DNA from 4 places in the Streptomyces sp. SID5469 genome. Region 3 is predicted to be linked to each of the others. Evidence: riboswitches for the same ligand, from Rfam matches in the RefSeq annotation. Region 3 holds a riboswitch; each other region holds the start of a gene.

Region 1 (7,760 bases), 3.5 Mb from region 3:
ACCTGTCCCCCCTATCCGACGCACCCCACCGGCCCCGCCGGAGGTGTGCTGCGACGGCACACCCACTGGTGGCAACGGAGATGGGTGCGGTACGGGGCCCTGGTCACCCTCCTCGCGCTCTCCGGCCTCGTCATCCTGGCGCTCGTACGACAGCAGACGGGCACCGAGGGCTTCCTGGTGGGCCTGGGCCTCGCGGTCCTGCCGGTCCCGCTGCTCATAGCCGCGTTCCGCTGGCTGGACCGGGTGGAGCCCGGCCCCTGGCGCAACCTCCTCTTCGCCTTCGCCTGGGGTGCCTGCGCCGCCGCGCTCATAGCGATCGTCGCCAACAGCTTCGCGACGAGATGGATAGCGACCGCGACCGCCGACCCGACCAGCGCCGACACCCTCGGCGCGACCGTCATAGCGCCCGTCGTCGAGGAGTCCGCGAAGGCGGCGGCCGTACTGCTGGTCTTCCTGTTCCGCAGGCGGGACTTCACCGGGATCGTCGACGGGGTGGTGATAGCCGGGGTCACGGCCACCGGCTTCGCGTTCACCGAGAACATCCTCTACCTCGGCACCGCCTTCGGCACGGACCAGCTGAGCGGCGAGCGCGGCCTCGCCTCGGTGACCGCGGCGACGTTCTTCGTACGCGTCGTGATGTCCCCCTTCGCGCATCCCCTGTTCACCGTGCTCACCGGCATCGGTTTCGGCATCGCCGCGCTGTCGGCGGAGCGCCAGCATCTGCGCCGGGTGCTGGTCCCGCTCGCGGGACTGCTGCTCGCGATGGGCATGCACTCCGTCTGGAACGGCTCGTCCTCGTTCGGGGAATACGGTTTCTTCGCGGTGTACGCGTCCTTCATGGTGCCCGCGTTCGCGTTGCTGACCTGGCTGGTCATCTGGACGCGGCAGCGGGAGCTGCGGACGGTGCGCGAGGAGCTGCCGGCGTACGCGGCCGCCGGCTGGCTGTCCCTGCCGGAGCCGTTCCTCCTCAGCTCCATGCGGGCACGGCGGCTCGCCAGGGAGCACGCCGGGCACCACTTCGGGAAGGCCGCGGCCAGGTCCGTGGCGGAGTACGAGGCGTACGCGACGTCGCTGGCGTTTCTGCGGCACCGGGCGCACCGCGGTCGCGCGGAGGCGAATTTCGCCGTACGGGAGCGGGAGTTGCTCCACGAGCTGTGGAGCCGGCGGGGGGTGGCGCGGCCCGCGCTGGCGTATGCGGGGCGGGCGATGACGCCGGTGGCGGTGCAGCCGCCCTGGCCGGTCTACGGGTACACGGCGCGGTATGGGCAGCAGTCCCGCTACGGGCATCCGGGGTACGGGCAGCCGCCGTACGGAGCGGCGGCGCCGTATCCCGCGTACAACCCGTATCGGGTGTAGCGGGTACGGCACCGCCGAGGCGCGCCGGTGGGCCGTGTCTCAGGCGGAAGCCTGCGTCAGCTTCGACAGCTCCGCGTCCGTCAGGGTCAGCTCGCCCACCGCGAGCAGGGCGGGCAGCTGGTCCACCGTGCGGGCCGAGGCGATCGGGGCCGCCACCGTCGGCTGGGCCGCCAGCCAGGCCAGGGCCACCGTGGCGGCCTCCGCGCCACGCGCCCCGGCGATCTCGTCCAGGGCCGCCAGGACGCGCACGCCCCGCTCCGTCCCGAGGTGCTTGCCCGCGCCCTCCGCGCGGGCGGAGTCGACCTTCGTGCCCGGGCGGTACTTGCCCGTCAGGAAGCCGGAGGCGAGGGCGTAGTACGGGACGGCCGCGAGGCCGTTGCGGGAGGCGACGTCCTGGAGCTGGCCCTCGTACGTGTCGCGCGAGACCAGGTTGTAGTGCGGCTGGAGGGCGACGTACCGCGCCAGGCCCTCGCGGTCGGAGAACTCCAGGGACTCCTGGAGCCGCTCGGGGGAGATGTTGGAGGCCGCGATCGCGCGGACCTTGCCCTCGCGCACCAGCCCGTCGAGCGCGGTGATGATCTCCTCCACCGGCACCGACGGGTCGTCGTAGTGCGTGTAGTAGAGGTCGATGTAGTCCGTGTCCAGGCGGCGCAAAGAAGCCTCCGCCGCCGCCTTGATGTTGGCCGCGGCCAGCCCCTTGAACCGCGGGTGCGCGCCGACCTTCGTGGCGAGGACGACCTCGGAGCGGTTGCCGCGCGCGGCGAACCACCTGCCGATGATCGTCTCCGACTCACCGCCCTCGTTGCCGGGCACCCACGCCGAGTAGGCGTCGGCGGTGTCCACGAAGTTGCCGCCCCCGGCCGTGTACGCGTCCAGCACGGCGAAGGACTGCGCCTCGTCGGCGGTCCAGCCGAAGACGTTGCCCCCGAGGGAGAGCGGGAAGACCTCGAGGTCGGACGGGCCGAGCTTGCGAAGAGAAGTCATGCTCGATATCAACGACCGTGATGGAGCCACGTATTCCGGCCATCCGGCCGAAACGCCCGGCCGCCGAAGGGCCCGCTGAGGCATCCGGCCGAGCGCCCGTCTCCCGGTCACCCGGACTCCCGGACTCCCGGACTCCCGATGGTGGTGCCCTACGGGTTGAGCCCCTTGCTCTGGAGCCAGGCCGTCGGGTCGATCCCGGTGGCGTTGCCGCCGGGGTGCACCTCCAGGTGCAGATGCGGCCCGGTCACGTTGCCGGTCGCGCCCACGCGCCCGATGACGTCGCCCGTGGCCACCTTCTGCCCCACGCTGGCGCTGATCGAGGACTGGTGGCAGAACCACAGCTCGGTGCCGTCGTCGAGGGTGAGGATGGTGCGGTAGCCGTACGAGCCGGCCCAGCCCGCCTCCGTGATGGTGCCGCTGTGGATCGCCTTGATGAGCGTGCCGGTGGGAGCGGCGAAGTCGAGGCCGGTGTGGTAGCCGGAGGACCACATGGAGCCGGAGTCACCGAAGCGCGAGGTCAGCGTGTACGAGGAGGTCGGCAGCGAGTAGCTCTTGGCGAGCTGGGTCAGCCGCGCGGCCTCCTTCTCCGCCTCGATCTCGTCCTCCGCCTTCTTCTTCGCGGCGGCTTCCTTGGCCTTGGCGTCGTCCTGTGCCTTGGCGGCGGCGTCGGCGGCCTTCTTGGCGGCGGCGGTCTCGGCGGCGCGTGCGGCCGCCTGGTCGACCTGGTCCTGCTGCGACTCGGCCTGCTGGATGATGCGGGCGCGCAGGGCCTCACCGGCGTCCGCGCTGCCCGCGACCGTGTCGGCGGTGGTCAGGCCCGCGCTGGTGAGCGGGGTGGACGAGCCCTTGGGGGTGCTGGATTCGGCGCCTACGAAGGCCTTGGCCGATTCGGTGACCGACGACAGGTCGGGCATCGATATGGAGACGGGCGGCTTGCCGGTCTGCGCGGTGGCCATGCCGCCCGCGCCGACGGCGGCGATGACGCCGACGCCCAGAACGGTGGAGCTGCGCGCGAGTCCGCCGCCGCGCTGCTTGGCGACGCGGTGCCGGCCGCGCACGGGGCGAATGGACTCCGCGGTGGGATTCCACTCCTCCCAGGGGCCCTCGTCACCCCGGAAACCGAAGGTCTCCGACTCGTACGACTTCTCACTCGGTGCGAACGAGGTTTGCTGGGCAGGCCGGTTGGACGCCACGTGGGCGCGCTCCTTTCCTTCCTTCTGGCCTACCGGGTTAGCTGACGGGTTCGGAGCAGGAAGGTCTCCTACGCGCGTATACCTGCCGTGTTGCCACGGCGGCATCCGCGTGATTCACCCCAAGTTGATGGTTCCCCGGTTCCCTTGCAGGATTCGGCACACGCGCACGGAGCCATCTCTGGTGACGGCTGGGACAACCGCGCTGCGTTATCGAACGTTAATAGACACGGGCGTGGTATTCCAAGCGCTTCTTACTGATCGTTAACTACTTTTGGCCTGGACTTACGGGTCATGACCGGTGAAAAACGGGCGAGTTGATCGCACCTCAGGAACCCCACAGGTTTTGACGGTGCGTCAGCCGCTCCGCGGAGCGACACCCTTCGCTCACACCTGGTGACAATGAGCGAGAACGCCGTACGGATGCCGGGGCAAACGGCGTCGTACGGATGCCGGGGTACACGACTGAGGGCCGGAATCCATTGGATTCCGGCCCTCGGCCTTCAGTAGCGGGGACAGGATTTGAACCTGCGACCTCTGGGTTATGAGCCCAGCGAGCTACCGAGCTGCTCCACCCCGCGTCGTTGAAACCAGTGTACGCCATCCGCGGGACAGGAAGCACACGGGTTCACGCCCACGGGCCTTCACCACTGGTTTCCCTTGGGCGACCGCCGATCCCGGCCGGGGGCGGGGTCAGCCGAGCAGGTGCCGATTGGGTGCCGTCGCCCTGGCCTCGTACTCCGGAAGGACGACCACATCCGCCCCCTCCGCCACAAGAACCCCGCTCCCGTCCGCCGCCGCCACGAACGTGTCCGGCTCGCGCCACGCCGTGACGACCCGGCGTACGCCCGCGTCGAGGATCAGGCGGGCGCAGGGCCGCGGCCGTGAGGTCCGGCGGGCGCACGGCTCCAGGCTGCTGTAGACCGTGGCGCCGGCCAGCCGGGGATCCTCGGCGTCGAGCTTCGCCAGCGCGGCCTCCTCCGCGTGGACCACCGGGTCGCCGCCCTCCCGGGAGTGGCCGCGCGCCAGCTCCGTACCGTCGGCCGCGACGATCACCGCCCCCACGCTGAACGCGGTCCGGGACGGCGGACACCGGTCCGCCAGTTCGCAGGCGAGCGCCAGCCAGTGCCGGTCGGCGGCGGTGGCGAGCCTCCCGGTGCCCGGTGCCGTGGGGACGTACCGCATGAGGACGACGTCCCCCACCGGCCGTGTCTCCACGAGCCGCATCCGGCCGGGCGGATACCCGCCGGACCCGAACATCCGCGGCGCCTGCGCCTGTCCGACGAACAGCGGCGCGACGGCGAGCTGGAGTTCGTCCGCGAGCCCCTGCTGGAGCAGCTGCGTGTGGACGCGGCCGCCGCCCTCGACCATCAGCCGCCGTACGCCCTTCACCCTCCCCAGGTGGTCGAGGACCGCCCGCCACTCCAGTTCGGCACCCACGGCGACCACATCGGCGGCGATCCCCAGCTCGCGCAGCCGCTCCGCGCCCTTGTCCGTCGTGTACACGGCCTTCTCGCCGCCGGTGTGCCAGAACTGCGCGTCCGGGTCCAGGTCACCGGACGCGGTGACCGTCACCTTCAGCGGATACTCCGGGAGCCCCTCGGCGACCCGGGCCGCGCGCCGCTCCGCCGAGTTCACCAGCAGCCGTGGGTTGTCGGTGCGCAGGGTGCCGGCACCGACCAGGATCGCGTCGCTGGCCGCCCGCACCTCGTCGACCCGGTCGAAGTCGGCCGGCCCGGACAGCAGCAGCCGGTCGGGGCCGGTGTCGTCCAGGAATCCGTCGAGGGAGACAGCGGCGGACAACAGGACGTAGGGGTGGGGCATGTGTGTGCTCTCCATACGGTTCAAGTTTTAAACAATAACTACACTGACGGCATGACGACCCGCTGGCTCACCCCCGAGGAACAACGCGCCTGGCGCGCCTACCTCGCCGCCTCGTCGCTCCTGGAGGACGCGATCGACCGGCAGCTCCAGCAGGAGGCCGGCCTGCCGCACCTCTATTACTCCATCCTGGCCAACCTCTCCGAGGCACCCGACCGCCGTCTGCGCATGACCGACCTCGCCGAGAAGCTGAAGATCACCCGCAGTCGGCTGACGTACGCGGTGACCCGTCTGGAGAAGGACGGCTCCGTATGCCGCGAGGGCTGCCCCTCGGACCGGCGGGGCAGCATCGCGGCGCTGACGGACGCGGGAATGGCCGTCCTGGAGCGTACGGCGCCGGGCCACGTCGAGACGGTCGCCGCCTCGGTCTTCGACCACCTCACTCCGGAGCAGGTGGAACAGCTGGAGACGATCTGTGCGGCCATCGCGCGGACGATCCAGGGGGACGAGCGGCGGCCGGCGTGCGACGAGCTGCCGTGGCGGCGGCGTTCATAGACGGCGCAACCGCTCCCCCCGTTCTCCCCCATCGAGCGTTCTTCCCAATCGGGCGTTCTTCCCAATCGGGCGTTCTTCCCAATCGGGCGTTCTTCCCAATCGGGCGTTCTTCCCAATCGGGCGTTCTTCCCAATCGGGCGTTCTTCCCAATCGGGTTGCTTGAACTTTTAAGCACGAGCTAGAGTCTCGGTCCCACGATGTGCTTCAAATCTGAAGCACGATGGGGCGCGCACCCACCTCACGCACAACCCGTCGGCGCCCCCGTACACCAGCCACCCGCCCGACCGAGAAAGCCGACCGACATGCGTGATCTTCCGAGCGCCACCGTGCGCACCCGCGTCACCGTCCCGCTGCGTTTCGGCGACGGCTACACGGTCACCGGCGAACTGGTGACCTTCCACGGCCTGGCCGACGGCCAGGAACACGTGGCCGTCGTACTCGGCGAGCCCGGCCCGAACCCATTGGTGCGACTGCACTCCGAATGCCTGACCGGAGACGTCTTCGGCTCGGCCCGCTGCGACTGCGGCCCGCAGCTGCGCGAGGCGGTGGAGCGGATAGCCGACCGCGGCGGTGTCCTGCTCTACCTCCGCCAGGAAGGCCGGGGCATCGGCCTCTACAACAAGCTCGACGCGTACGCCCTCCAGGACCAGGGCCTGGACACGTACGAGGCGAACGCGGCCCTCGGCCTGCCCGAGGACGGCCGCGACTACACGGCGGCCGCGCAGATGCTCGGCGCCCTCGGCATCGACGCCCTCGACCTGCTCTCCAACAACCCCGACAAGGCGGGCCAACTGCGCGACCTGGGCCTCACGGTCACCGACCGCGTCCCGACGGGCGTCTTCACCACCGCCCAGAACGTCCGCTATCTGCGCGCCAAGGTCGTCCACACCCAGCACACACTGCCGCTGACGGAACTGACGGAGCTCACCGAGCGCGCGGAGCGGGCCGGACTGGCGAAGCTCACCGAACGGACGGGCCTGACGGAGATGACGGAACTGACGGCAGGCTGAGCACACGTGCTGCGGGCAGCCTGCCGGTAAGCGCTTGAGCCGGCGTCACTCACGTGCCGAGCCGCGGAACACCCGTCCGCGCCTCACCCGTTGATCCTTCGGCAGGCTCAGCAGTACCGCCGTTCGGCCCTGGAATAACCGGAGCTGAAGCCATCGCCGTAGCCACGGGTGTAGTCATCGTTGCTGAAGCTCTGGTGACTGTTCCTGTTCCGGTGGCAGTTGTCCCTGGCGTCGCCCCAGCCGTCCCGGAAGCCGTCCCGGTAGCCCTCCCTGTAGTCGTTTCGGTTGGAAGGGGCTGTGGACGCACTCGCGTGGGTCTCGCTCGGCGCGGCCGCCGAAGCCTGCTGGAGGCCGATCGGGGCAAAAGCGAGGACGAGGGCCGAGCTCAGGACGACGGGTCGCTTCCAAAGGCTGGCGTTCATGACCGTTCCCCTTAGCCACATAGGTCACATACAGGTGATTTCCACTCTAATCACCCAGATGGACCTTGCAACTTGCGGTACGTCAGGAGCCCATGCACCCCATGGATGCCCCGCCCGGCCATCAGGCCGACCGCTCCTCGCGGCCGGCCAACGGTCACCCAGCCCCGAAAAACCTGAAGCCCCCACCTCAGATTGCCTCTGAGCTGGGGGCTTCGCGGTAGACCCTGTGGGACTCGAACCCACAACCAATGGATTAAAAGTCCACTGCTCTGCCAATTGAGCTAAGGGTCCACACAGCGGCTCGCGCCGATGCATCCCCGAGCATAGCCCGCCGCGGCCGGGACTCCGATCGGGTATCGGTGACCCGGCCGCGCCGATGACCGGAACGGGCGGAGGTCAAAGACCAAAACGGGCGGGGAGAG
Region 2 (7,760 bases), 5.6 Mb from region 3:
CCCGCTCCCTGGCGACGGCCGCGATGTGCTCGAGGAGGGCAGAGGCAACACCCCGCCCCTGGTGCGCGTCCTGCACGAGGAAGGCGACCTCGGCCTCGTCGGCGGGCGCGGAGGCGGACAGGCCGGCGGCATTAATACGGTCATAGCGTACGGTGGCGATGAACTCGCCGCCGATCGTGGCCGCGAGTCCCACCCTGTCCACAAAGTCGTGGTGCGTGAAGCGGTGGACGTCCTTGGCGGACAGGCGCGGGTACGGGGCGAAGAACCGGTAGTACTTCGACTCGTCCGAGACCTGCTCATAGAAGCTGACAAGTCGCTCGGCGTCGTCGACGGTGATGGGCCTGATGCGCGCGGTACCGCCGTCGCGCAGCACCACGTCGGCCTCCCAGTGGGCGGGGTACTCGTGCCGGTCCGACGCGGTCTGCATGGGCCCCACAGTACGGCTCGCGTCCGACAACAGCGCGAGGCAGGCTAAGGGGAACCCGACAGGGACCGCCGGGCACGCATCACGTTATGGGACACTGGTCTAGACAACCTGAGACACCTGAAGGGCAGCATCAACATGGCTGAGCGCCGCGTCAACATCGGCTGGGCCGAGGGCCTCCACGCCCGCCCCGCGTCCATCTTCGTCCGGGCGGCCACGGCCTCCGGCGTTCCCGTGACGATCGCCAAGGCGGACGGCAACCCCGTCAACGCCGGCTCCATGCTGGCTGTCCTCGGCCTGGGTGCCCAGGGTGGCGAGGAGGTCGTGCTCGCCTCCGACGCCGAGGGTGCGGACGCGGCCCTCGACCGGCTGGCGAAGCTGGTCTCCGAAGGGCTCGACGAGCTTCCCGAGACCGTCTGAGGTGAGCCCTCGGGCCGTCCGAGGTGAGCCCTCGGACCGCCGGGGTGTCCCTTCTTCGCGTCCGAGCCGGTGTCGCTCGCGCGGGCGCGGTGGCGCGACGTTCGGGACGTTCGGGACGTTCCTCAATTGATGATGCGGTGGCCGTCGCTTCGAAGACACCATTCCGCACATACTTTGAAAGGCTCGCCCGAAATATCGGGCGGGCCTTTCGTATTTCTGTCTCACGGGCAGCAGAAATAATCTCCCGCGAATTCCATCCTCTTTGTATACGGCGCCCTTGTTAATGCCGCAGGCTCGTCATGTTTACGGGATGTTGCGAAGTCCTCACACGTTCCGGGCGGTCTCCGCCGCCGGGAAAACGGAGCCGGTGCACCGCACTCGCGCGTTCGGTGTGCAGGGCCGTGATCGCCCGGGCCCGCTCACTGTCGCCGCGCGCGACGGCGTCCACGATGCCGCCGTGCTCCGCCCAGGACTCCGCCGGGTTGGCCGGCGCCTCCACCGCGTACATCCAGGCGATCTTGTGCCGCAGCTGGGCCAGCGTCGAGGTCAGGGCGGGGCTCCCGGAGGCCTGCGCGAGCGTCTCGTGGAACCAGCCCCCCAGGGACCGCAGATCCTCGCTGCTCCCCCTCCTGGACCGCTCCTGCCCCAGCCTGACGAGGCCGCGCAGCACCTTGAGGTGGGCCTCGGTGCGACGCTGGGCGGCGCGCGCGGCGCCCAGCGGCTCCAGCAGCATGCGCATCTCCAGCAGGTCGGAGGCCTCCTGCTCGGTGGGCTCCGCGACGCACGCGCCCGCGTGCCGACGGGTGACGACGAACCCCTCCGCCTCCAGCGTGCGCAGGGCCTCGCGCACGGGGACGCGCGAGACGCCGTAGCGCCGCGCGAGGAGTTCCTCGGTGAGCCGGCTGCCGCGCTCGTAGACACCCGCGACGATGTCATCACGGATCGCCGTGCATACCGAGTGCGCCGGAATACGCATGACCGACCTCCGTCTTAATCCCCGTGAAACGTCGCCGATTGACGTGTGTTCAGGCGACTCTATTGCAGCGGGACGGAATTTCCGATGGCAGGCCGGAATCCATGGATATTTTTTGGACAGACAGCAGTTCGAAACAACGAAGGTCCCGGCTCGGTGAGCCGGGACCTCGGAAGGGACGTGCCTGTCGGGCAGGTTGTCAGACGTTCACGCCGTGCGAGCGCAGGTACGCGACCGGGTCGATGTCCGAGCCGTACTCCGCGGTCGTACGGGCCTCGAAGTGGAGGTGGGGCCCCGTGGTGTTGCCCGTGGCGCCCGAGATGCCTATCTGCTGGCCCGGGGTGACCGTCTGACCGACGGAGACGCCGATGGACGACAGGTGGCCGTACTGCGTGTAGGTGCCGTCGTTCATCTTGATGACGATGTTGTTCCCGTACGCGCCGCCCCAGCCGGCCTCCACGACGGTGCCGGAGCCGACCGCGTGGACGGAGGTGCCGGACGCGGCGTGGAAGTCGACGCCGGTGTGGCTGCCCGAGGACCAGAGGGAGCCGCCGGACTTGTAGCCCGTGGAGACGTACGAGCCGGCGATCGGGGCCACAAACGTGTTCAGACGCTTGCGCTCGGCCTCACGGGCGGCGCGCGCCTTGGCGGCGTGCTCCTTCTCGGCCAGCTCGGCGGCCTTCTTGCGCGCGGCCTCCTCGGCCTTCTTCTTGGCGGCGGCCTCTGCGGCGGCCTGCTCCTGGGCGACGGCCTGGGCGTCGACCTGGGCGGCGACCGAGTCACCGATGGAGACGGCCTGAGTCAGCCCGGTCTGCTCGACGGAGGGTTCGGCGGAGGGCTCGGCGGCGAGCGCCGGAGCGGCCAGGGTGCCGATGACGCCGGTGGTGGTGAGCGCCGCGACGCCCACGGCGTGCGTGGTCGTGCGCTTCGTGCGGCCCGGACGACGGTGCTTCCCGGTGGCGCGGGTGAACGCCATGAAGTGGCTGGTCCTTTCCTTCCTTCTCGCCTACCGGGTTAGCTGACGGGTTCGGAGCAGGAAGGTCTCCTACGGGCTCCCTCAGGAGAGGGTGCCCGATTCACCCCAGGGACTGCGATGGGTCCCCGGCTCCCCTGGCTCGCGCCATACGGGGACTCGGCGATGACTGTCCGGTGCCGCGGGCGCGGCGCACTGCCTGACGAACAGCCGGACTGACGCTAAGCGTGGGCTCTTTCAATCAACAAACGGATCGAGGTTTTTGTAGCGCACGCCACAGGTCAGACGCATCACCTCTATGGCAATACGGACAAACTCTCAGCAAACAGGGCCCTGGTGACTCTTCAGTCACCAGGGCCCCGCGGTGTTCCGCTGCTTCTACTCGGCTGCCACGACGCTCACTTCGCCGATACCGAGGGCCTTGACCGGCTCCGCGATCTGGGCGGCGTCACCCACGAGGACGGTCACCAGACGGTCCATCGGGAAGGCGTTCACGGCGGCCGCGGTGGCCTCCACCGTGCCTGTGGCGGCGAGCTGTTGATACAGCGTCGCCTGGTAGTCGTCCGGCAGGTGCTGCTCGACCTGGTCGGCCAGGGTGCCCGCGACGGCCCCGGCGGTCTCGAACTTGAGCGGCGCGACGCCCACCAGGTTCTGCACGGCGATGTCGCGCTCGGCGTCCGTCAGCCCTTCGGCCGCGAGCGTGCGCAGCACCTTCCAGAGGTCGTCGAGCGCGGGGCCGGTGTTCGGCGTGTCGACGGAGCCACTGATCGCGAGCATCGCGACGCCCGTACCGTCGGGGGCTGAGCGCAGCACCTGACCGAACGCCCGCACACCGTAGGTGTAGCCCTTCTCCTCGCGCAGGACCCGGTCCAAACGGGAGGTGAGGGTGCCGCCCAGGCAGTACGTGCCGAGCACCTGGGCGGGCCACACGCGGTCGTGCCGGTCGGCGCCGACGCGGCCGATGAGCAGCTGCGTCTGAACGGCTCCGGGGCGGTCCACGATGATCACGCGGCCGCTGTCGTCGGCGGTCACCGGGGGCACCGGCCGCGGCTCGGCGGACGAACCCGTCCAGGCTCCGAGCGTCTCGGCGAGCAGCCCGTCGAGGTCGACGCCGGCGAGGTCGCCGACGACCACCACCGTGGCCGTGGCGGGGCGTACGTACCTCTCGTAGAAGGCGCGCACGGCGGCCGAGTCGATTTTCTGGACGGTCTCCTCGGTGCCCTGGCGGGGGCGCGACATGCGCGACGTGGCCGGGAACAACTCCTTGGAGAGCTCCTTGGCGGCGCGGCGGGCCGGGTTGGCCGTCTCGTGCGGGATCTCGTCCAGCCGGTTGCGCACCAGGCGCTCGATCTCGCTGTCCTCGAACGCCGGTGCCCGGAGGGCGTCGGCGAGCAGTCCGAGCGCCTTCGGGAGGCGGGAGACGGGGACTTCGAGGGACAGGCGTACGCCGGGGTGGTCGGCATGCGCGTCGAGGGTGGCGCCGCAGCGCTCCAGCTCGGCGGCGAACTCCTCGGCGGTGTGCTTGTCGGTGCCTTCGGAGAAGGCACGCGCCATGATCGTGGCGACGCCGTCGAGGCTCGCCGGCTCGGCGTCCAGGGGTGCGTCGAGGAGCACCTCGACGGCGACGACCTGCTGGCCGGGGCGCTGGCAGCGCAGCACGGTCAGGCCGTTGTCGAGCGTGCCGCGCTCGGGCGCCGGGAACGCCCAGGGCCTGGCCTCGCCGGCCTGGGGCTGCGGGTGGAAGTCCATGGTCGCGAGCTCGTTCACTTCGCCGACTCCTCGTTCTCGTCGGTGGTTTCGGCGGCTTCCACGTCCTCCGCCTCGGCTGCGACGGGCTCGTACACGAGCACCGCGCGGTTGTCGGGGCGCAGGCGGGCCTTGGCGACCTCCTGGACCTCCTCGGCGCTGACGTCGAGCACGCGCTGGACAGCGGTCAGGGCGAGCTGCGGGTCGCCGAACAGGACCGCGTAGCGGCACAGTTCGTCGGCGCGGCCCGCGACCGTGCTGAGCCGGTCCAGCCACTCGCGCTCCAACTGGGCCTGGGCGCGCTCCATCTCCTCGGCCGTGGGGCCCTCCTCGGCGAACCGGGCCAGCTCCTCGTCGACGGCCGCCTCGATCACTGGGACCTCGACGTCGCCGGACGTCTTCACGTCCAGCCAGCCCAGGGAGGGCGCCCCGGCGAGCCGCAGCAGACCGAAGCCGGCCGCGACGGCCGTACGGTCACGGCGTACGAGCCGGTTGTAGAGGCGGGAGGACTCGCCGCCGCCGAGGACGGTCAGCGCCAGGTCGGCCGCGTCGCACACGCGCGTGCCGTCCTCCGGGAGGCGGTAGGCGGCCATCAACGCGCGCGCGGGGACCTCCTCCTCGACGACCTCGCGCAGCTGCTCACCGATGGTGTCGGGCAGCGAGCCGTCGCGCGGCTGGGGCTTGCCGTCGTGTGCGGGGATGGACCCGAAGTACTTCTCGACCCAGGCGAGCGTCTGCTTCGGGTCGATGTCGCCGACGACCGACAGGACGGCGTTGTTGGGCGCGTAGTAGGTGCGGAAGAACTCGCGCGCGTCCTGCAGCGTCGCCGCGTCCAGGTCGGCCATCGAGCCGATCGGGGTGTGATGGTACGGGTGGCCCTCGGGGTACGCGAGGGCGGTCAGCTTCTCGAAGGCGGTGCCGTACGGAACGTTGTCGTACCGCTGCCGGCGCTCGTTCTTGACGACGTCCCGCTGGTTCTCCATGGACTCGTCGTCGAGGGCGGTGAGCAGGGAGCCCATGCGGTCGGCCTCCAGCCAGAGGGCGAGCTCCAGCTGGTGCGCGGGCATGGTCTCGAAGTAGTTCGTGCGCTCGAAGCTGGTCGTGCCGTTGAGCGAGCCGCCGGCGCCCTGCACCAGCTCGAAGTGACCGTTGCCCTTGACCTGTCCGGACCCCTGGAACATCAGGTGCTCGAAGAGGTGGGCGAGACCCGTACGCCCCTTGACCTCGTGGCGCGAGCCGACGTCGTACCAGAGGCACACCGCCGCCACCGGGGTCTGGTGGTCCTCGGAGAGCACCACGCGCAGGCCATTGGCCAGGCGGTGCTCGGTCGCTGTCAGGCCGCCGGAGCCTGCCTCAGCTGTGGCCGTGTGACCCATGGGCATGTACGTCCCTTCGATCGCGGATGCTTCTGTGGCACACCGCAGATTTCCTGCCGGTCCTGCCACTGTATGCAAGCGCGCAGACAGGTGCCGAAGTTCCCGCGCCTCGTACGCCGAGAGCGAGACTCGGGTGTGCGGTGCAGGGGAACTCGGCCACGCCGGGGACGGCCCGGGCGCCGTGTTGACGAGGCCTGCCGGAAGCCCCCTGGAAGCCGTACGGACGGGTCGTGGTCCGCGTTGTCAGTGGGGCGGTCCACAATGGACCGCGTCAGATCCCGTTCATGTTGGTGAAGGAGCCGCAGCAGCGATGGCCCGCCGCAGCACGAAGACCCCGCCGCCCGACGACTTCGAGGAGAGGATCCTCGACATCGACGTCGTCGACGAGATGCAGGGCTCCTTCCTCGAGTACGCGTACTCGGTCATCTACTCCCGTGCCCTGCCGGACGCCCGCGACGGCCTCAAGCCGGTGCACCGCCGGATCGTCTATCAGATGAACGAGATGGGCCTGCGCCCCGACCGCGGCTATGTGAAGTGCGCCCGCGTCGTCGGCGAGGTCATGGGTAAGCTCCACCCGCACGGCGACGCGTCGATCTACGACGCCCTGGTGCGCCTCGCGCAGCCGTTCTCCATGCGCCTGCCCCTGGTCGACGGCCACGGCAACTTCGGTTCCCTGGGCAACGACGACCCGCCGGCCGCGATGCGTTACACCGAGTGCCGGATGGCCGACGCGACGTCACTGATGACGGAGTCGATCGACGAGGACACAGTCGACTTCTCGCCGAACTACGACGGCCAGGAGCAGGAGCCGGTGGCCCTCCCGGCCGCCTTCCCGAACCTGCTGGTGAACGGCTCGTCGGGCATCGCCGTCGGCATGGCCACCAACATGCCGCCGCACAATCTCGGCGAGGTCATCTCGGCCGCCCGCCACCTCATCCGCTACCCGGGCGCCGACCTCGAGACGCTGATGAAGCACGTCCCGGGCCCGGACCTGCCCACCGGAGGCCGGATCGTCGGTCTCACCGGCATCCGCGACGCCTACGAGTCGGGTCGCGGCACCTTCAAGATCCGCGCCACGGTGTCGGTGGAGGACGTGACGGCGCGCCGCAAGGGCCTGGTCGTCACCGAACTGCCCTTCACCGTCGGCCCGGAGAAGGTGATCGCCAAGATCAAGGACCTGGTCGGTTCGAAGAAGCTCCAGGGCATCGCCGACGTGAAGGACCTCACGGACCGCGCGCACGGCCTGCGCCTGGTCATCGAGATCAAGAACGGCTTCGTGCCGGAGGCGGTCCTGGAGCAGCTCTACAAGCTGACGCCGATGGAGGAGTCCTTCGGCATCAACAACGTCGCCCTGGTGGACGGCCAGCCGCTCACGCTCGGCCTCAAGGAACTCCTTGAGGTCTACCTCGACCACCGCTTCGAGGTCGTACGGCGTCGGTCGGAGTTCCGTCGCGGCAAGAAGCGCGACCGTCTGCACCTGGTCGAGGGCCTCCTCGTCGCGCTCCTGGACATCGACGAGGTCATCCGCCTCATCCGCTCAAGCGACAACTCGGCGCAGGCGAAGGAGCGCCTGATCGAGCGCTTCTCGCTGAGCGAGGTGCAGACGCAGTACATCCTGGACACGCCGCTGCGCCGGCTCACCAGGTTCGACCGCATCGAGCTGGAGTCGGAGCGCGACCGGCTGAACGGCGAGATCGACGAGCTGACCGGCATCCTGGAGTCGGACGCGGAGCTGCGCAAGCTGGTCTCCGGCGAGCTGGCCGCGGTGGCCAAGAAGTTCGGCACCGACCGCCGTACGGTGCTCCTGGAGTCCGCCGGGTCGACGGCCGCCACCGTGCCGCTCCAGGT
Region 3 (7,760 bases):
GTCGTCCAGCACCGCGGCCGCGGCCTTGGAGAGGTCCAGAGGACTATGGAAATCGACGTCGGCCGCATGCGGAAAACGATCCATGACACCGCTTCCCTTCGTGTTTTCTCAGCATCCCGTGCCGCACGACGGACGACAACCGCACGCGCGCTTGTCACCTGCTCACACAGGGCGACCACCGATGGTTTTCCGGACGCGACCCACCAGGCAGCATGCGACGGGGGGCGGCCTGGAAACGGCCCACACGCAACCCCACTCGTCATGGCGCCCGACCCAGCCGCTCGACGAGGTGCCGGCTCATCCCGGCGCCTCCGCCTGCCGCCTGCCGCCGGCCGCCGGCCGTGGTCCGGATGACGGCCGGCCTGCTGAACCGGCTGCCGTGCCTTCGTTCGGCACCGGGGCGAAGCGGCGGTGCCAGGGGGCCGCGGCGGCGGGCTCCGGCCTGGAGGCATGACCCGAGGGTGGCCAGCGGCACGCCGTTCGGACCTCGGTGTGAGCAGCAACAACAGCGGCTGGGCCGCCGGTGACCGCGCGACCGTACGACCAGGCCACCGAGCGCCTCTGCCGACCGGTCCGAACGGCGTACCCCCGTTTGACGTAGACGGGCCTCATCAAGCGGCACTGATCAGGGCTGCAAAAACTGCGCTGTCCACGGCTTGACCAGTGGTGATTGCCCCGCTGTCCACCCGAACGGGCGAGTGGTGAGTAGCACCACAAATACCTCTTCTGGGGGAGATTTTCGACGTGGCGTGCGTCACGATCCTTCTCAAGCCCTCACTGAGGATGGTGAGGCGGTCCGGGTGGACGCCGAATCCTGCCGACGCCCGGATGTCTGACCACACACGGAGATCGGCAGGAGCGGGGGACCCAAGATAAGTGCCGGTCCGCGAACTGACTCTGATGTGACGTCAGTGAATCAGGAGCCGGCTCGGGGTGAAGCCACATGAGTGGGTGTGGCCGGACTTCTTCGCCGTCCGAACCCGACAGCTCACCTCGCAGGCGGCTGACGAAGGTGCGGGAAGCCATGACGGCAACGCAGAACGGCCCGCAGCTCTCGGGGTCCAGGGACGAGCCTCCGAAGAGCAACAAGAAGACGGATGCCTTGATCGCGGTGTTGATCGCGATCATCGGTGGCTGCTTCGCGGGCATCGTCCGTCGGACGATGGAGGGGGTCTCGTACTACGAGGCCATCAGTACAGGAGCCCTTGCGGCACTGGGGCTGGGCGGTTTCATCTTTGTGATCTTGACCTACATCAGGTCTTGATCCAGTAGTACATACGTGGCTTCAACTAGACCCCCACCAACCCTCGGGGGCATCAAGACCAAGGTCTTCACGGAGACCCCGTAGAAGACGTTGAAGGACGCGGGAGAGGTCTTGGCACCCAGACCAAGACCTCTCCTTTCGTGATCATGAAACGGGAACTCATCGTCGCCCGGGCCGTGTGCTTGGCGCCGAGCACTTCTTCTGCCGGAGTTCATGCCTTTGAGGCAGAACACAGGATCGTGCTGCCCGAGCCGTATCGGGCCTTCGTCGCTGAGATAGCGGACGGTTCGTACTCCGGGCCGCCCGAGTATGGACTGCTGTCGGTGGCGGAGCTGCCGGACGACTGGGGCGATGACGAGCAGGAACGCGACCTGAGTAAGCCGTTCCCGCTGGTGGAGGCATGGATGTGGGAGGAGGACTCGGACCCGTCCGAGGATGCCGACGAGCTCCTGGAGCAGGTCTACAACCACGGCTCGATCGTGCTCGGCACCGACGGGTGCGCGATGAACTGGCATCTCATCGTCACCGGACCTCACCGAGGACACGTCTGGCTGATCAGTGACGTCGGCGCTGTCCCCTTCGGTGCGCAGTTCGGGTTCACCACTGCTGAGCCTGGCTTTGCGGGCTGGGTCCGGCATTGGGCAGCGAACAAGCCCTGGCATGACGCTGCGTGACTTTTCAGGAGTGCGGCCTGCGGCGGTTCTCTCCAATCCGATCGACTTCATGGGTTCAGTGAGCGGGACGAAGCTGTCGGCTGGGCGACGGGGCGGCCGACCACGGCCACGGCGCGCAGGATGCCGGTGTCGTCGGCGGCACCGACCGAGAAGACCTGTCCGGCGGGCGGGGGGTGGTGCCGATGCCGGAGGCGGACGAAATCCTCGGCGTCACGGGAGCGGACGGGCACCAGGTGCGGGCGGGACTCGTTCATGCCGCCGTTCCGAAGTCGGACTGCGGCGGCGTGTGTTTCGCTGCGCCGTGCTCGACTTGCGCCCGTGGTGTCTGGAGCCCGGCGCGGCAGAACTGTCTGCGGCGTCCGACCACGCGTCGAAGGTGACCACGCTGGTCGATCCACCGCCCGGCCTCGGTGATCGAGCGGGCCTCTGCTACTTGGCGGGCCTCCGCGAACGAGGCCGAGGTCGTGGCTGGCTTTGATGCGTAGCCGGCGGCTACGCGGCTCGGTAGTCGGCGAGCGGGGACGTGTCCTGATGAGTGCCTGTGTCTGACCCGGCCCTGCCAGGCCGGCGTCCTCATGTCCGGTGCCAGGCGACGTTGTGGAACACCGCGAGGGGCAGCCGGATCCCGGCTGCCCCTCGCACCCGCTTCAGCGGTCCGGCGTCGCGGTCCGGACCTGCTGCCTGGTCATCTGGACAGCGGCGTAGACGACGAGCGGGGTTGCCATCGCGGGCAGGGTGCGGCGGATGACGAGGCCGAGGGCGACGCCCAGGACGAAGGCGAAAGCGGCCTGGGCCATGGGGACGACACCCCGTGCGGCGAAGGTCACGGGGTCGAGCCGCGGGAAGTACGTGTCCGTCGCGCCACCGTCGTTGACAGCCCGGTCGATGGGGCTGCTCCACCAACTCACCGCGAGTGCGGCCAGTCGGGCCGCGGTCAGGGCGGCCGCCGCACCAAGGCCCGGCTTGGTCGCCGGCCGGCGTGTGCGGGTGACGCCCTGGTTCCACGCCAGGTAGTGGGTACCGGTCTCCAGTTCACGGGAGATCAGCGGCGCGCGGCACGGAGTTCACCACCGGGCACCTCGATCCGGAAGCCGGAAGCCGAGCTGACCACACGGGACGCCCGCTGGCAGCTGTGGGCGGGGAACTCCAAGCTCAGTCGTGCGCCCCGGAGGGCGCCTGACGGGCATCTTGCCTGGTCAGGCGCCCTTTTTCGGTGGCTAGAAGAAGCCCAGCTTCTTCGGCGAGTACGACACCAGTAGGTTCTTCGTCTGCTGGTAGTGGTCCAGCATCATCTTGTGGGTCTCGCGGCCGATGCCCGAGCCCTTGTAGCCGCCGAACGCCGCGTGGGCCGGGTAGGCGTGGTAGCAGTTCGTCCAGACGCGGCCCGCCTGGATGGCACGGCCCGCGCGGTACGCGGTGTTGATGTCCCGCGTCCATACGCCCGCGCCGAGCCCGTACAGCGTGTCGTTGGCGATCTTGATGGCGTCGTCGAAGTCATTGAACGACGTCACCGAGACGACCGGACCGAAGATCTCCTCCTGGAAGATCCGCATACGGTTGTCGCCCTCGAAGATGGTCGGCTGGACGTAGTAACCGCCCTTCAACTCACCGTCGTGCTCGATGCGTTCGCCGCCGGTGAGGATCTTCGCGCCCTCCTGCCGGCCGATGTCCAGATAGGAGAGGATCTTCTCCAGCTGGTCGTTGGACGCCTGGGCGCCGATCATCGTGTCCGTGTCGAGCGGGTGACCGGTCTTGATCAGCTCGGTGCGGGCGACCGCCGCCTCCATGAACTCGGCGTACTGGCCGCGCTGGACGAGCGCCCGGGACGGGCAGGTGCACACCTCGCCCTGGTTGAGGGCGAACATCGTGAAGCCTTCGAGCGCCTTGTCACGGAAGTCGTCGTTCGCCGACCAGACGTCGTCGAAGAAGATGTTCGGGGACTTGCCGCCGAGTTCGAGCGTGACCGGGGTGATGTTCTCGGAGGCGTACTGCATGATCAGCCGCCCCGTCGTGGTCTCGCCGGTGAACGCCACCTTCGCCACCCGCGGGCTGGACGCGAGCGGTTTGCCCGCCTCCACCCCGAACCCGTTGACGATGTTCAGCACGCCCGGCGGCAGCAGGTCGGCCACCAGGCTCAGCCAGTAGTGGATGGACGCCGGGGTCTGTTCGGCGGGCTTGAGGACGACCGCGTTGCCCGCCGCGAGGGCCGGGGCGAGCTTCCACGTCGCCATCAGGATCGGGAAGTTCCACGGGATGATCTGCGCGACCACGCCGAGCGGCTCGTGGAAGTGGTACGCGACCGTGTCGTCGTCGACCTCGCCGAGGGAACCCTCCTGCGCGCGGATCGCGCCCGCGAAGTAGCGGAAGTGGTCGATGGCCAGCGGAATGTCCGCGGCCAGCGTCTCACGGACCGGTTTGCCGTTCTCCCAGCTCTCCGCGACCGCCAGCTTCTCCAGGTTCGCCTCCATCCGGTCGGCGATGCGGCGGAGGATGTCGGAGCGCTCCGCCACGGACGTGCGGCCCCAGGCGGGGGCGACCGCGTGCGCGGCGTCGAGCGCGCGCTCCACGTCCTCGGCCGTGCCCCGCGCGATCTCCGTGAACGGCTGCCCGTTCACCGGGCTCGGGTTCTCGAAGTACTGTCCGCGGGCCGGCGGCACGTACTCGCCGCCGATGAAGTGGTCATAGCGCGCCTGGTAGGAGACGATCGCGCCGTCGGTGCCGGGCGCTGCGAAACGGGTCATGCTGGCCTGCCTCCCTCAGAAGCGCTGCCCGCCGTTGGGCAGCTCTCGGCGCGAGGCTAGGGACGAGGACGTTGCAACGACGTTGCGGACCTCGCGCCCCCGGGCGCGGCGGGGCGCGGTGCCTCACCGGGGCGCCGAACGGGCCCAACCCGCCGGCGCCGACAGCTCGTACTCCAGCTCGTCGAGGCGTGCCCTCACCGGCGCCGTCGGCCGCACCGCCGCCAGCGCACGCCATACGTCGAGATCGTCCTCGCCCCACGGCGCGTGCGCCCAGTCCGCCAGCAGATCGGGGTCGCGGCGCGCGATGAGCGCCGTACGCAGTCCGTCGGCGATCCTGCGCCGCAGCCGGGCCACCGCCGGAGCCTGCGAACCGGGCAGCAACGGACCCGCGTACGCCGCCACGGCCGCCGTGACCGCCCCGGTCCCAAGACGCCGCTCCACGACCGCCACGTCGGACTCCACCGCGGCCGTGAGCCGGTAGGGGCGCGAGGCCAGCAGACCGGGACCGAGGAGGCGGCGCAGCCTGGCCAGTTCGGCGCGCAGCGTCACCGGTGTCACCGACTCGTCCTCGTACAGCGCGCACAGCAGCTCGTCGCCGGTCAGCCCCTCGGGATGGTGGGCCAGCAGCACCAGGATCTCGCTGTGCCGGCGGCTGAGCCGGATCTTCCGCCCGCCCGCGAGGAGCTGTGCCTCGTCGCGGCCCAGCGCGGTCAGTTCGAGCGTGTCCGCCGTGCCGCGCGCCGGCGCGAGCAGCGCCAGCTGGGACTCGGCCGCCCGTGCCACCGCCTGTACGAAGCCGAGGCTGTGCGGATGCGCGAGCCCGTCCCCGCCGGTGATGTCGACCGCGCCGAGCACCCGCCCGGTGCGTGGATCGTGCACCGGCGCCGCCGCGCACGTCCATGGCTGGACCCGCCGGATGAAGTGCTCGGCCGCGAACACCTGCACCGGCCGGTCCAACGCCACAGCGGTCCCCGGCGCGTTCGTCCCGACCGCGCTCTCCGCCCAGCGCGCACCCGGCACGAAGTTCATCCCGTCCGCCCGCTGGCGCACCGCCGGATGCCCCTCGACCCACAGCAGCCTGCCCTGCGCGTCGCACACCGCCAGCAGATGCTCCCCGTCCGCCGCGAACGTGCCCATCAGCTCACGGAACAACGGCATCACCGGTGCGAGCGGGTGCTCCGCCCGGTACGAGCCGAGGTCGCCGTCGGTGAGCTCCACGCTCGCGGTGCCGTCCGGGCCCACCCCGGCCCGCGCGGAACGCCGCCAGGAGTCGGCCACCACGGAACGCACCGGCCGTGGCACCGTGCCCGCCGCCGTGCCCGCCGCTGTGAACGTCTCGTGGGCACGGCGCAGCGCCCGCACACGCTCGGCGGGGTCGGCACCCGGCTCCAGTGCCACCCATGGATCGGACAACTCGGCCTCCCCGGAAGGCGATGCGGCGGCGATGCGGCTGAGGACATCGTCACTCCCGGGTTCGGCACGGACAACCGTTTCGACCACGTCGGCCCGAACGAGCGCATCGTCAGGCGAAGTTGACGAGCCTCATGTACCGGACCCAGTCCCAGTTCGGCCCCGGATCGGTGTGGTCCGTCCCCGGCACCTCGTAGTGGCCGATGATGTGCGCCCGGTCCTTCGGAATGCCGTACTGGGCGCAGATCGCCGCCGTCAGCCTGGCGGACTCCTCGTACAGGGCGTCGGTGAAGTACGCGGGCTGGTCCACCCACCCCTCGTGCTCGATGCCGATGCTGCGCGTGTTGTAGTCCCAGTTGCCCGCGTGCCAGGCGATGTCGCGCTCCCGGACGCACTGCGCGACGTGCCCGTCGGCGGACCGTACGACGTAGTGCGCGGACACGCCCTTCTGTGGGTTCCGGAAGATGTCCAGCGTCGTCGGGTACGTCTCCTGCGTCACGTGGATGACCACGTAGTCGAGGGGATAGCTCGAAGGGCGGCTGGACGCCGTGTAGTTGGACGTGCTGGCCGCCGTCCACTCGGCGGACGGATAGTCGACGGCCCGGGGCTCGGCGCCGGCCTGCGCGGCGGGCAATAACGCGTAGGGGACCGCGGCGACGGCCGCGCCCTTCAGCAGCTGCCGTCTGCTGGGCAGCGCTCTGGCTCGCTCCATGGGGGAAGCACCTTTCTGCGTGGGGGAGAGGAAGGGGGAGGGGGAGTCGTGTGCCGGGTGCTCAACGCCGAAGCCCCGCGGCCCTTTCCCGCGGCCGCGCGTGGGTCGGAGCGCTTCCTCCGGCGGGCGAGTCGATGCGGGCGTCGCTCATGGCTGCACGGCTCCGTTCTGCCGAAGGTCGGGCGAGGGGGTCGCGTCGAGACGGACACGGGCGGTCTCGGCTGTGCGCCCGTGGTGGCGCCGCAACGATCAGCACCACGACCCCGGCCATCATCCACGCGCCGACGACCGGTCCCGGGTACGACACGGGCGTGGTCGGCGCCGCTCCGGAACAGGACCTCGCGCGGCCCGGTCACCTCGCGCCGCAGCCCCGGAATCGTCTCCCTCGACATGTGAAACCCCCCATCCACCAGGACACACAGCCGTCCGCCCGACGGCTGCCCCTCACGTGAATGACGGTACGGCGCTTGCCGGTTGGGCAGGAAGAGCGCGGCGTCTTCGGTGGACAACCACGGGACTGTGGACAACTCCGTCACCCACAAGGGGGATGGAGACACCCATGAGAGGGACGGGGCGCCGGCCTACCGGTGCGTCGCCGCGCGGGCACTGTCCTGTGCCCGTTCCGCCACCGCCGCCGGGTCGTCGAGCACCGCCCGCACCACCGCGTGCGCGGCCCCCAGCAGCGGCCCCTCGGAACCGAGCCGCGAGACGGACACCGCGCAGGCGGGACCGGCCGTGCGCCGGGCCAGCTCCCGTTCCAGCGACGGCAGCAGCCAGGGCGCCAGGCCCGCCAGCGCACCGCCCAGCACGACCGTCTCCGGATCCAGCAGATTGACCGCCCCGGTCAGCGCGATACCGAGCGCGGTCCCGGCGTCGCGCAGCGCCCCGCGTACGTCCTCGTCCCCCTGAGCCGCGCGCTCGGCCAGCAGCCCGACGCGGTCCTCGCCGGGCTCCAGACC
Region 4 (7,760 bases), 6.5 Mb from region 3:
GCTATCGACAGGCCCGCCCGGTCCTTGCCCGCCGCACAGTGCATCAGCGCGGGCACGCTCTCCTCGGCGAGCTCGCGCAGCACGCGCCCGTGCTCGGCCGTGCGCTCCTTGATGATCGTGCGGTAGGAGGTGATCATCCGGTTCGCGGCCTTGCCGTCCGCCAGGAGGCCGCGTAGCTGGTCCAGATCACCGTCACGGACCATCGTCCAGAATTCCGCGCCGTGCGCCGGGTCCGTCAGCGGGAAGTTCAGATTGCGCACGCCCGGCAGCTCGACGTCCGGCCCTTCGAGGCCGATGTCCGCGGCGTTGCGGAAGTCGAAGATCGTGTGCAGGTCGAGGGAGGCGAGGAACGCCGCGTCCTCGTCCGTGGCGTGCGCGAGATGGCCGCTGCGGTACAGCAGCCCGTGCCGCACTCGCCGGCCGTCCACGGTCGGCAGACCGCCCACATCGCGGAAGTTGCGCACTCCGGCCAGCTCGGGCTCGGTGGACGGGACCTGCTGCGTCACGAGGGCTCCTCCTGTTCGGCCCCGTCGAAGCGGCTCGTCGGCGGGCGCTTTCCCGACGATACGACATGGGTTCCTGAGGCAATGAGTTGTCCACAGGCGTTGCCCCCGAGGCCCGGATCCCTTGATGATGTTGATGCTTGAGTACATCTGTTGACATCTGTGGGGGCCTGATGGTTGAGATCGCCGAAGACCGACGTACGTGGCTTCTTTCGGGGCCCACGAGCAGCTACGCCGTGCATCTCACCGAGGGTCACGAACTGCTGCATCTGCACTGGGGCCCGCGGATCGCCCTCGCCGACGCCGAGGCCCTCGCCGCCCTCCCCGCCCCGGGCGGCTCGTCCTTCGAATCGCCGCTGGACGGGCGTGAGGAGTACCCGGTCGAGGGCGGCCCCCGCTTCGTACGCCCGGCGCTGTCCGTGCGCACCGACGAGCGCCGTGGCACCGAGTGGCGCTTCGAGGCGTACGAGACCGAAGGCGACGAGCTGCGGCTGCGGTTCGGCGACTCGGGGCTGGCCGTCACGCTGCACTACCGGATGCGGGACGACGTCGTCGAGCGCTGGGTGACGCTGGCCAACGACGGACCCGCCCTGGAGCTGCTGCGCGCCGACTCCGCCACCTGGACCCTGCCCGAGCGCGACGGCTGGCGGCTGTCCCAGCTGCACGGGCGCTGGGCGGCCGAGTCCCGCCTCGTACGCTCGGACCTCACCTACGGCGAGAAGATCATCGGCAGCCGGCGCGGGCACACCGGGCACCAGCATCTGCCGTGGGTCGCGCTCGATTGCGAGGCGACCGAGGAGAGCGGCGAGGTCTACGGCTGCGCGCTCGGCTGGTCCGGCTCCTGGCGCATCTCGGTGGCCCAACTCTCCGACGCGCGCGTGCAGATCACCGGCGGCGCGGGGTACGACGACTCGGGCCTGCTGCGCCTGGGGCCGGGGGAGTCGTTCACGACGCCCGTCTTCGCGGGGCTGTGGAGCGACGGCGGCTTCGGCGGCGCGAGCCGCGCCTGGCACGCGTACCAGCGGGCGTACGTCATCCCGGACGCGGACCAGGACCGTCCGGTGCTCTTCAATTCCTGGGAGGCCACCACCTTCGACATCTCCGAGGAACAGCAGGGGGCTCTCGCGCGGCGGGCCGCGGCGATGGGGGTCGAGCTGTTCGTGGTCGACGACGGCTGGTTCGGGGCGCGGACCGGCGACCGGGCCGGGCTCGGCGACTGGACGCCCAACCCCGACCGCTTCCCGGCCGGGCTCAAGCCGCTCGCCGACTACGTGCACGCGCTCGGCATGCAGTTCGGCATCTGGGTCGAGCCCGAGATGGTCAACCCGGACAGCGAGCTGTACCGCGCGCACCCGGACTGGGTGCAGTTCCAGCCGGGGCGGACCAGGACGGAATTCCGCAACCAGCTGGTCCTCAACCTCGCGCGCGAGGACGTCCAGCAGTGCCTCTGGGAGCAGCTCGACGGACTGCTGTCCAGCGCCCCCGTCGACTACGTGAAGTGGGACTTCAACCGCTGCTTCACGGACGCCGGCTGGCCTGGGGAGGCATATCCGCAGCGGCTCTGGGTCGATCATGTGCGCGCCCTGTACCGCCTGCTGGACCGGCTGCGGGCCGCGCATCCGGGGGTCGCCTTCGAGTCCTGCTCGGGCGGTGGCGGCCGGATCGACCTGGGCATCATGGCGCGTACGGACCAGGTGTGGACCTCCGACAACACCGACCCGCTCGACCGGCTCGCCATCCAGCACGGATTCAGCCAGATCCACCCCGCCCGGGTCATGGCCGCCTGGGTCACCGACAGCCCGAACACACAGCTCAACGGGCGAGTCAGCACGCTGCGCCTCCGGTTCGTCAGCGCCATGGCGGGAGTGCTCGGGGTCGGCGGCGATCTGGCCGAGTGGAGCGAGCGGGAACTCGTCGAGGCACGGGACTGGGTGAGTCTCTACAAGGAGATCCGGCCCGTCGTGCAGCGCGGGGACCTCTACCGGCTGCGGCCCCCGACGGGCGGGCTGAGCGCCGTGCAGTACGTCCACGGCGACGAGGCCGTCGTCCTCGCCTGGCTCCAGGCCCAGCACTACGGCGAGCCGGTCGCCCCGCTCCGGCTGCGCGGCCTCGACCCGGCAGCCACCTATGAATGCCGTGAAACGGGCGAAGTGCACCGAGGTGCCGTACTGCTGCATCACGGGCTGCGGACGGGGTTGCACGGGGACCTCGATGCGACGGTTGTTCGGCTACGTCGCATTTGAGCGTTCTGTCCCAAATGTAGGCTTCATTCGAACTCGCTCTGAAATGGGGCCTGCTGGGCTGAAGATGCGTGAGCAGCGTCATATCCGTGACGGTGCGTTATCGTCATGTTCACGTAATTCTCCTTTGTTCCAGCCGGTTTGGGAAAGGGGAAGGCCGTGCGTCGACGCAGGGTGACGGGCATTTCGCCCATGGATCAAGAGATGGGGGCACTCGGGAAACCCAACGCTTGTCGCTCCGCGCGGACTTCGTCTACGTTCGCCACCAATCCGGACGGAACGCCGAATCCTGCCGCCGCCCGGAACCCGCACACTCACCCGTGCCCGGCAGGAGCGGGGGACCCACAGGCAACAACGCCTGTTCCGGTCTCCGGAACAGGCTAGGGGTCAAGTCGCGCGCAAGCGCGGCCGGGCATCTCCAGCTCGCACCCGACAGCTCACCTCGCAGGCATCGGAGAGGAATGCACCATGCCCGCGAAGGGTAAGCACCGCCGCCCCAGGTCCCCGCGTTTCACCCGCTCGATCGCCGTCGCCGGAACCGGTGGCGCCGCGCTCGCGCTGCCGCTGATGGGGGCGACCGGCGCCCACGCCGCCACCCCGACGGCGGCCGTCTCCGGAAAGGTCTCCGCAGCCCCCGTTGCCGCGAAGCAGGGGGCCGCCGAGAAGAGCGGCACGAAGACGTATGCGGTGCGGGCGGGTGACTCCCTCTCGAAGATCGCCGACGAGCAGAGCGTCACCGGCGGCTGGAAGAAGCTCTACTCGGACAACCGCTCCGCCATCGGCGGCGACCCGACGCTGATCCACCCCGGTCTGAAGCTGACGATCGGCGCCAAGTCCGCGTCGAGCGCCGCCACGCAGTCGTCCACGGCGACGAAGCCGGCCACGGGGGTGAAGTCCGCCACGGCGAAGACCCCCGCGTCGAAGACGACCACGGCCACCCGGGCCGCGGACACCACCACCGGCGCCGGCTACACCCTGCCGGTCGACGGCGCCACCATCGGTACCGCCTACAAGACCGCGGGCAGCATGTGGTCCAGCGGGTACCACACCGGCGTCGACTTCGTGGTCCCGACCGGCACCACCATCAAGGCCGTCGCCGCGGGCACCGTCGTCTCGGCCGGCTGGGGCGGCGCGTACGGCAACGAGGTCGTCGTCCGGCACGCCGATGGCCAGTACTCGCAGTACGCCCACATGTCCCAGCTCTCCGTCTCCACGGGGCAGAGCGTGGCCGAGGGCCGGCAGCTGGGCCTCTCTGGTGCGACCGGCAATGTCACGGGACCGCACCTGCACTTCGAGATCCGTACGACCCCCTCCTACGGCTCGGACGTGGACCCGGTCGCTTACCTGCGCGCGCACGGCGTCGTCGTCGGCTGACCCGGCTGACCCGGCTGCTTCGCTCCTGAGGCCGGACCCCATCCCGGGGTCCGGCCTTCGGTTTGTCCGGCCTTCGGTCTGTCCTTTCGGTGTCCGGGCCTTCGGTCTGTCCGGGCCCGCCGCGGATGCGTGACCGGCCCCATGGCCGTGGCGGGTTCATGATCGGCGCATTGCGGTCGTGTGGCACGCGCGGGCAAGGCATCGACAGGTGGGTGTCGGTGGCACCAGAGTGACCTGCGCAAGCGCTTTCTGCCGCTTACGGAGGTCCCCGTGCCCGCGTCGACCGACGCACCGTCATCAAGGGCGCCGCAGTCGCAGCCGCGGCCGCCACCGCCCAGTTCTCCTGGGCCCTCGCCGACACCACGTGGGATGTGCCGGCGGCGCCGAAGGCGGAGAAGTGCACGGCGAGTGCCGAAGCCCGCCCTCACCACCACTGAAGGAGCCGCTTCCCATGACCACCACACGTAGAGCCTTCGGAGCCCTGGCCACCGGTGCCGCGCTGGCCGCGCTCGCCCCCGCCACGGCCGCGAGCGCCTCGCCGCACCACCGCGGGGGCCGGCTGATCGCCCACGACGACTTCCGGCACGGACTCGGCCGGTGGGCCACCGAACTCCAGGACGGCGGCACGGTCACCGCGGCCCGCGGCGTCCTGGAGATCGACGTGCCGAGCGGTGCCACGGTCTGGTTCAGGAAGCGGCTGGAAGGCCCGTACGTCATCGAGTACACGGCCACACCCGTCGATGCGGGGGGCGCCAACGACCGGGTCTCCGACCTCAACAACTTCTGGAACGCCGTCGACGTACGCTCCCCGGACGACCTCTTCGCCACCCCGCGGGGCGGCGCGCTCGCGGAGTACGACCACCTCAAGACGTACTACGTCGGGTACGGCGCCAACGCGAACACCACCACGCGGCTGCGCCGTTACGTCGGCGAGGCGGGCGTCCGGCCGCTGCTGTACGACTACACGCAACCGCTGCTCACGGCGAACGAGCCGAACCGCGTCCGGATCGTCTCGGACGGCTCCACCGTCCAGTGGTGGAACAACGGGCGGCCGGTCTTCGACCACAGCGACCCGGAGCCGTACACGAGCGGGCACTTCGCGTTCCGGACCACATGGAGCCACTTCCGGATCACGGGCTTCCGGGTGTGGCGGCTGTACAACCACGCCTGAGAGGCTGTTATTCCGCCGTTGACCCATACTTTATGAGTGGCTTATCTCACCACACGTCAACCCCTTCTTACGGTCGCGTAGCTCACAGCGGTAGGTGAATCATGGGCCGATGTGGCAGACGATTCGAAGAGTGACAACAGATCAGTGATCGGGTCGTACGTGGCGGTGGGGGACAGCTTCACCGAGGGCGTCGGCGACCCCGGTCCTGACGGGGCCTTCGTCGGTTGGGCCGACCGGTTCGCGGTACTTCTCGCGGACCGGCGGCCCGAGGGCGAATTCAACTACACCAATCTCGCCGTACGCGGCAAACTGCTCGACCAGATCGTCGAGGACCAGCTCCAGCGGGCCAAGGAGCTCGCGCCGGACATGGTCTCCTTCTGCGCGGGCGGCAACGACATCATCCGGCCCGGCACCGACCCCGACGAGGTCGCCGAGCGCTTCGAGCGCGCCGTCGCCGACCTCACCGCCGCCGTGGGCACCGTCCTGGTGACCACCGGCTTCGACACCCGAACCATGCCCGTGCTGAAGCATCTGCGCGGCAAGATCGCCACGTACAACGGGCACGTACGTGCCATCGCCGACCGGTACGGCTGCCCGGTCCTCGACCTGTGGTCCCTCAAGACCATCCAGGACCGGCGGGCCTGGGACAACGACCGGCTGCATCTGTCGCCCGAGGGGCACACCCGGGTCGCGCTGCGGGCAGGTCAGGTGCTCGGCCTCGACATCCCGGCCGATCCGGACCAGCCCTGGCCGCCGCTGCCGCCCCGCGGCACGTTCGAGGTGCGGCGCGACGACATCCACTGGGCACGCGAGTACCTGGTGCCGTGGATCGGGCGCAGGCTGCGCGGGGAGTCCTCCGGCGACCATGTCGCGGCGAAGGGGAGCCTGTCGCCGGACGACATCAAGATGCGGATCGCGGCGGCCGTCTGACGGCTCGCACGCGGTGTGCGCCGGGCACGGCCCGGGCCGAACGGCCCGGGCCGTGCCCGTGCCTGCGTTGAGGGCCGCTCAGCGTGTCGCCGCCGTCAACGCCGCGCGCTCCAGGCCCAGTTCACGCGCGAGCGCGTCGTCCACCCACTCCTGCGTGCGCGCCCGGGACACCGCGCCCGAGTACGCCGTCATCTGTACGGCGAGCCCGTCCAGCAGCGCGGTCAGCCGCAGCGCGGCGCCGGTGGGGTCCGGACAGCGGAACTCGCCCCCGGCCACGCCCTCCGCGATGACCTCCGTGATCGCGGCCTTCCACTGCCGGTCGAGATCCTGGGTGACCTCCCGCAGCGCGGGCTCACGCAGCGCCACGGCCCAGCCCTCGATCCACAGCCGCCAGCCCTTGGCCTGCCCGGTCGGCGCGTACCAGCGCACCGCGGTCCGCAGCCGGCGCAGCGCCGACGTCCGGCGGCCGAGCAGCTTGCGCAGATGGGCGAGATCGTCCTCGGCGGCATGGGCGAAGGCCTCGGCGACCAGCTTCTCCTTGGTCGAGAAGTGGTACAGCACCAGCGCGTTGCTCACCCCGAGCGCCGCCGCGACATCGGCGATCCGTACCGCCGCCACGCCCCGCGCCTCGATCTGCTCGATCGCCGCCCGCAGTAGTTCCTCGCGCCGCTCCGCCACGCTCAACCGCACTCTCGCCACGCGGCAACCCTACACAGCGGCCATGGCCGCCCACCGTGACAGGCGCCTGCGGGCCGGCAGTCGGGCCGTGCCCCGTGACGGGGCGTCGGCGACGGTCGTCAGCGGTACCACCCGAACCGTTCCGCGATCACCGGCAGCCGGTCGGCGACGATCGCGTGCGCGGCGGCGCGCGGTGTCGTTCCGTCGGCCTCCGCGCGGGCCAGCATCAGGTCGGTCAGCGCGCGCATGGAACGGCGCGTGCGGGCGAACGCCTCGTCCGCGTCGGCGTCGATGTCGCCGAACAGGGTCCACCACCACCATGCGTTCGTCCCGGAGTTGACGACGACGTCGGGCAGTACGGTGATCCCGCGTTCGGTGAGCAGTGCCTCCGCTTCGGGCAGTACGGGCATGTTGGCCGCCTCGACGATCCACCGGGCGCCGATCCGCCGCTGGTTCGTGGTGTCGACGACGTACGACACGGCCGCCGGCACCAGCACCTCGGCTTCGACGGACAGCCAGGCCTCGCCCGGCAGCTCCCGGTCGCCGGGGCGCAGCGCGGAGCGGTCGACCGTCCCGTACGCGTCGCGGGCCGCGAGCAGCGCCTCGACGTCGAGGCCCTCGGGGTTCGCGATCGTGCCCTTGACGTCGGCGACGGCGACGATCGTGAGCCCCGCGCGCGCGAGGAACCGCGCGGTCGCCCCGCCCATGGTGCCCAGTCCCTGCACGGCGACCCGCGTACCCGCGTACGGCACGGCGGCCCGGTCCAGGGCGGCCAGCAGGGACTCGGCGACCCCGCACCCGCCGACCAGCTCGTCGAGCCCGATCCCGTCCACCTCGACCGCGAAGGCGTCCGCGAGCCGCTTG

The links. Region 3 has a riboswitch for cyclic di-AMP ahead of GTY58_RS37220 (hypothetical protein). Riboswitches for the same ligand answer to the same signal wherever they lie in the genome.
Region 1: linked by a shared signal. The riboswitch ahead of GTY58_RS21495 (M23 family metallopeptidase) and the one ahead of GTY58_RS37220 (hypothetical protein) in region 3 are both predicted to bind cyclic di-AMP.
Region 2: linked by a shared signal. The riboswitch ahead of GTY58_RS12685 (M23 family metallopeptidase) and the one ahead of GTY58_RS37220 (hypothetical protein) in region 3 are both predicted to bind cyclic di-AMP.
Region 4: linked by a shared signal. The riboswitch ahead of GTY58_RS08685 (LysM peptidoglycan-binding domain-containing M23 family metallopeptidase) and the one ahead of GTY58_RS37220 (hypothetical protein) in region 3 are both predicted to bind cyclic di-AMP.

What each region holds. Positions count from the first base shown of each region.
Region 1 is NZ_WWIN01000001.1:5,047,933-5,055,692, forward strand. Features, by position in the region: gene GTY58_RS21485 (PrsW family intramembrane metalloprotease) at 1-1,356, shown strand, start outside; gene GTY58_RS21490 (aldo/keto reductase) at 1,396-2,340, opposite strand; gene GTY58_RS21495 (M23 family metallopeptidase) at 2,490-3,533, opposite strand; cyclic di-AMP (ydaO/yuaA leader) riboswitch at 3,545-3,702, opposite strand; tRNA gene GTY58_RS21500 (tRNA-Met) at 4,038-4,111, opposite strand; gene GTY58_RS21505 (dihydrofolate reductase family protein) at 4,224-5,354, opposite strand; gene GTY58_RS21510 (MarR family transcriptional regulator) at 5,406-5,906, shown strand; gene ribA (GTP cyclohydrolase II) at 6,209-6,916, shown strand; gene GTY58_RS21520 (hypothetical protein) at 7,024-7,338, opposite strand; tRNA gene GTY58_RS21525 (tRNA-Lys) at 7,557-7,629, opposite strand.
Region 2 is NZ_WWIN01000001.1:2,946,745-2,954,504, forward strand. Features, by position in the region: gene GTY58_RS12670 (bifunctional GNAT family N-acetyltransferase/acetate--CoA ligase family protein) at 1-427, opposite strand, end outside; gene GTY58_RS12675 (HPr family phosphocarrier protein) at 563-844, shown strand; gene GTY58_RS12680 (GntR family transcriptional regulator) at 1,125-1,820, opposite strand; gene GTY58_RS12685 (M23 family metallopeptidase) at 2,017-2,793, opposite strand; cyclic di-AMP (ydaO/yuaA leader) riboswitch at 2,806-2,965, opposite strand; gene GTY58_RS12690 (pitrilysin family protein) at 3,169-4,557, opposite strand; gene GTY58_RS12695 (pitrilysin family protein) at 4,554-5,918, opposite strand; gene GTY58_RS12700 (DNA topoisomerase IV subunit A) at 6,223-7,760, shown strand, end outside.
Region 3 is NZ_WWIN01000001.1:8,540,679-8,548,438, forward strand. Features, by position in the region: gene GTY58_RS37215 (SpoIIE family protein phosphatase) at 1-84, opposite strand, end outside; cyclic di-AMP (ydaO/yuaA leader) riboswitch at 796-1,017, shown strand; gene GTY58_RS37220 (hypothetical protein) at 1,025-1,264, shown strand; gene GTY58_RS37225 (SMI1/KNR4 family protein) at 1,411-1,938, shown strand; gene GTY58_RS39920 (XF1762 family protein) at 1,986-2,192, opposite strand; gene GTY58_RS41105 (hypothetical protein) at 2,586-2,846, opposite strand; gene GTY58_RS37235 (aldehyde dehydrogenase family protein) at 3,156-4,679, opposite strand; gene GTY58_RS37240 (helix-turn-helix domain-containing protein) at 4,803-6,092, opposite strand; gene GTY58_RS37245 (N-acetylmuramoyl-L-alanine amidase) at 6,202-6,801, opposite strand; gene GTY58_RS37255 (ROK family transcriptional regulator) at 7,383-7,760, opposite strand, start outside.
Region 4 is NZ_WWIN01000001.1:2,005,069-2,012,828, reverse strand. Features, by position in the region: gene GTY58_RS08695 (tyrosine-protein phosphatase) at 1-506, opposite strand, end outside; gene GTY58_RS08690 (alpha-galactosidase) at 677-2,746, shown strand; cyclic di-AMP (ydaO/yuaA leader) riboswitch at 3,049-3,207, shown strand; gene GTY58_RS08685 (LysM peptidoglycan-binding domain-containing M23 family metallopeptidase) at 3,212-4,117, shown strand; gene GTY58_RS08680 (DUF6250 domain-containing protein) at 4,569-5,288, shown strand; gene GTY58_RS08675 (SGNH/GDSL hydrolase family protein) at 5,433-6,218, shown strand; gene GTY58_RS08670 (TetR/AcrR family transcriptional regulator) at 6,297-6,917, opposite strand; gene GTY58_RS08665 (glutamate dehydrogenase) at 7,016-7,760, opposite strand, start outside.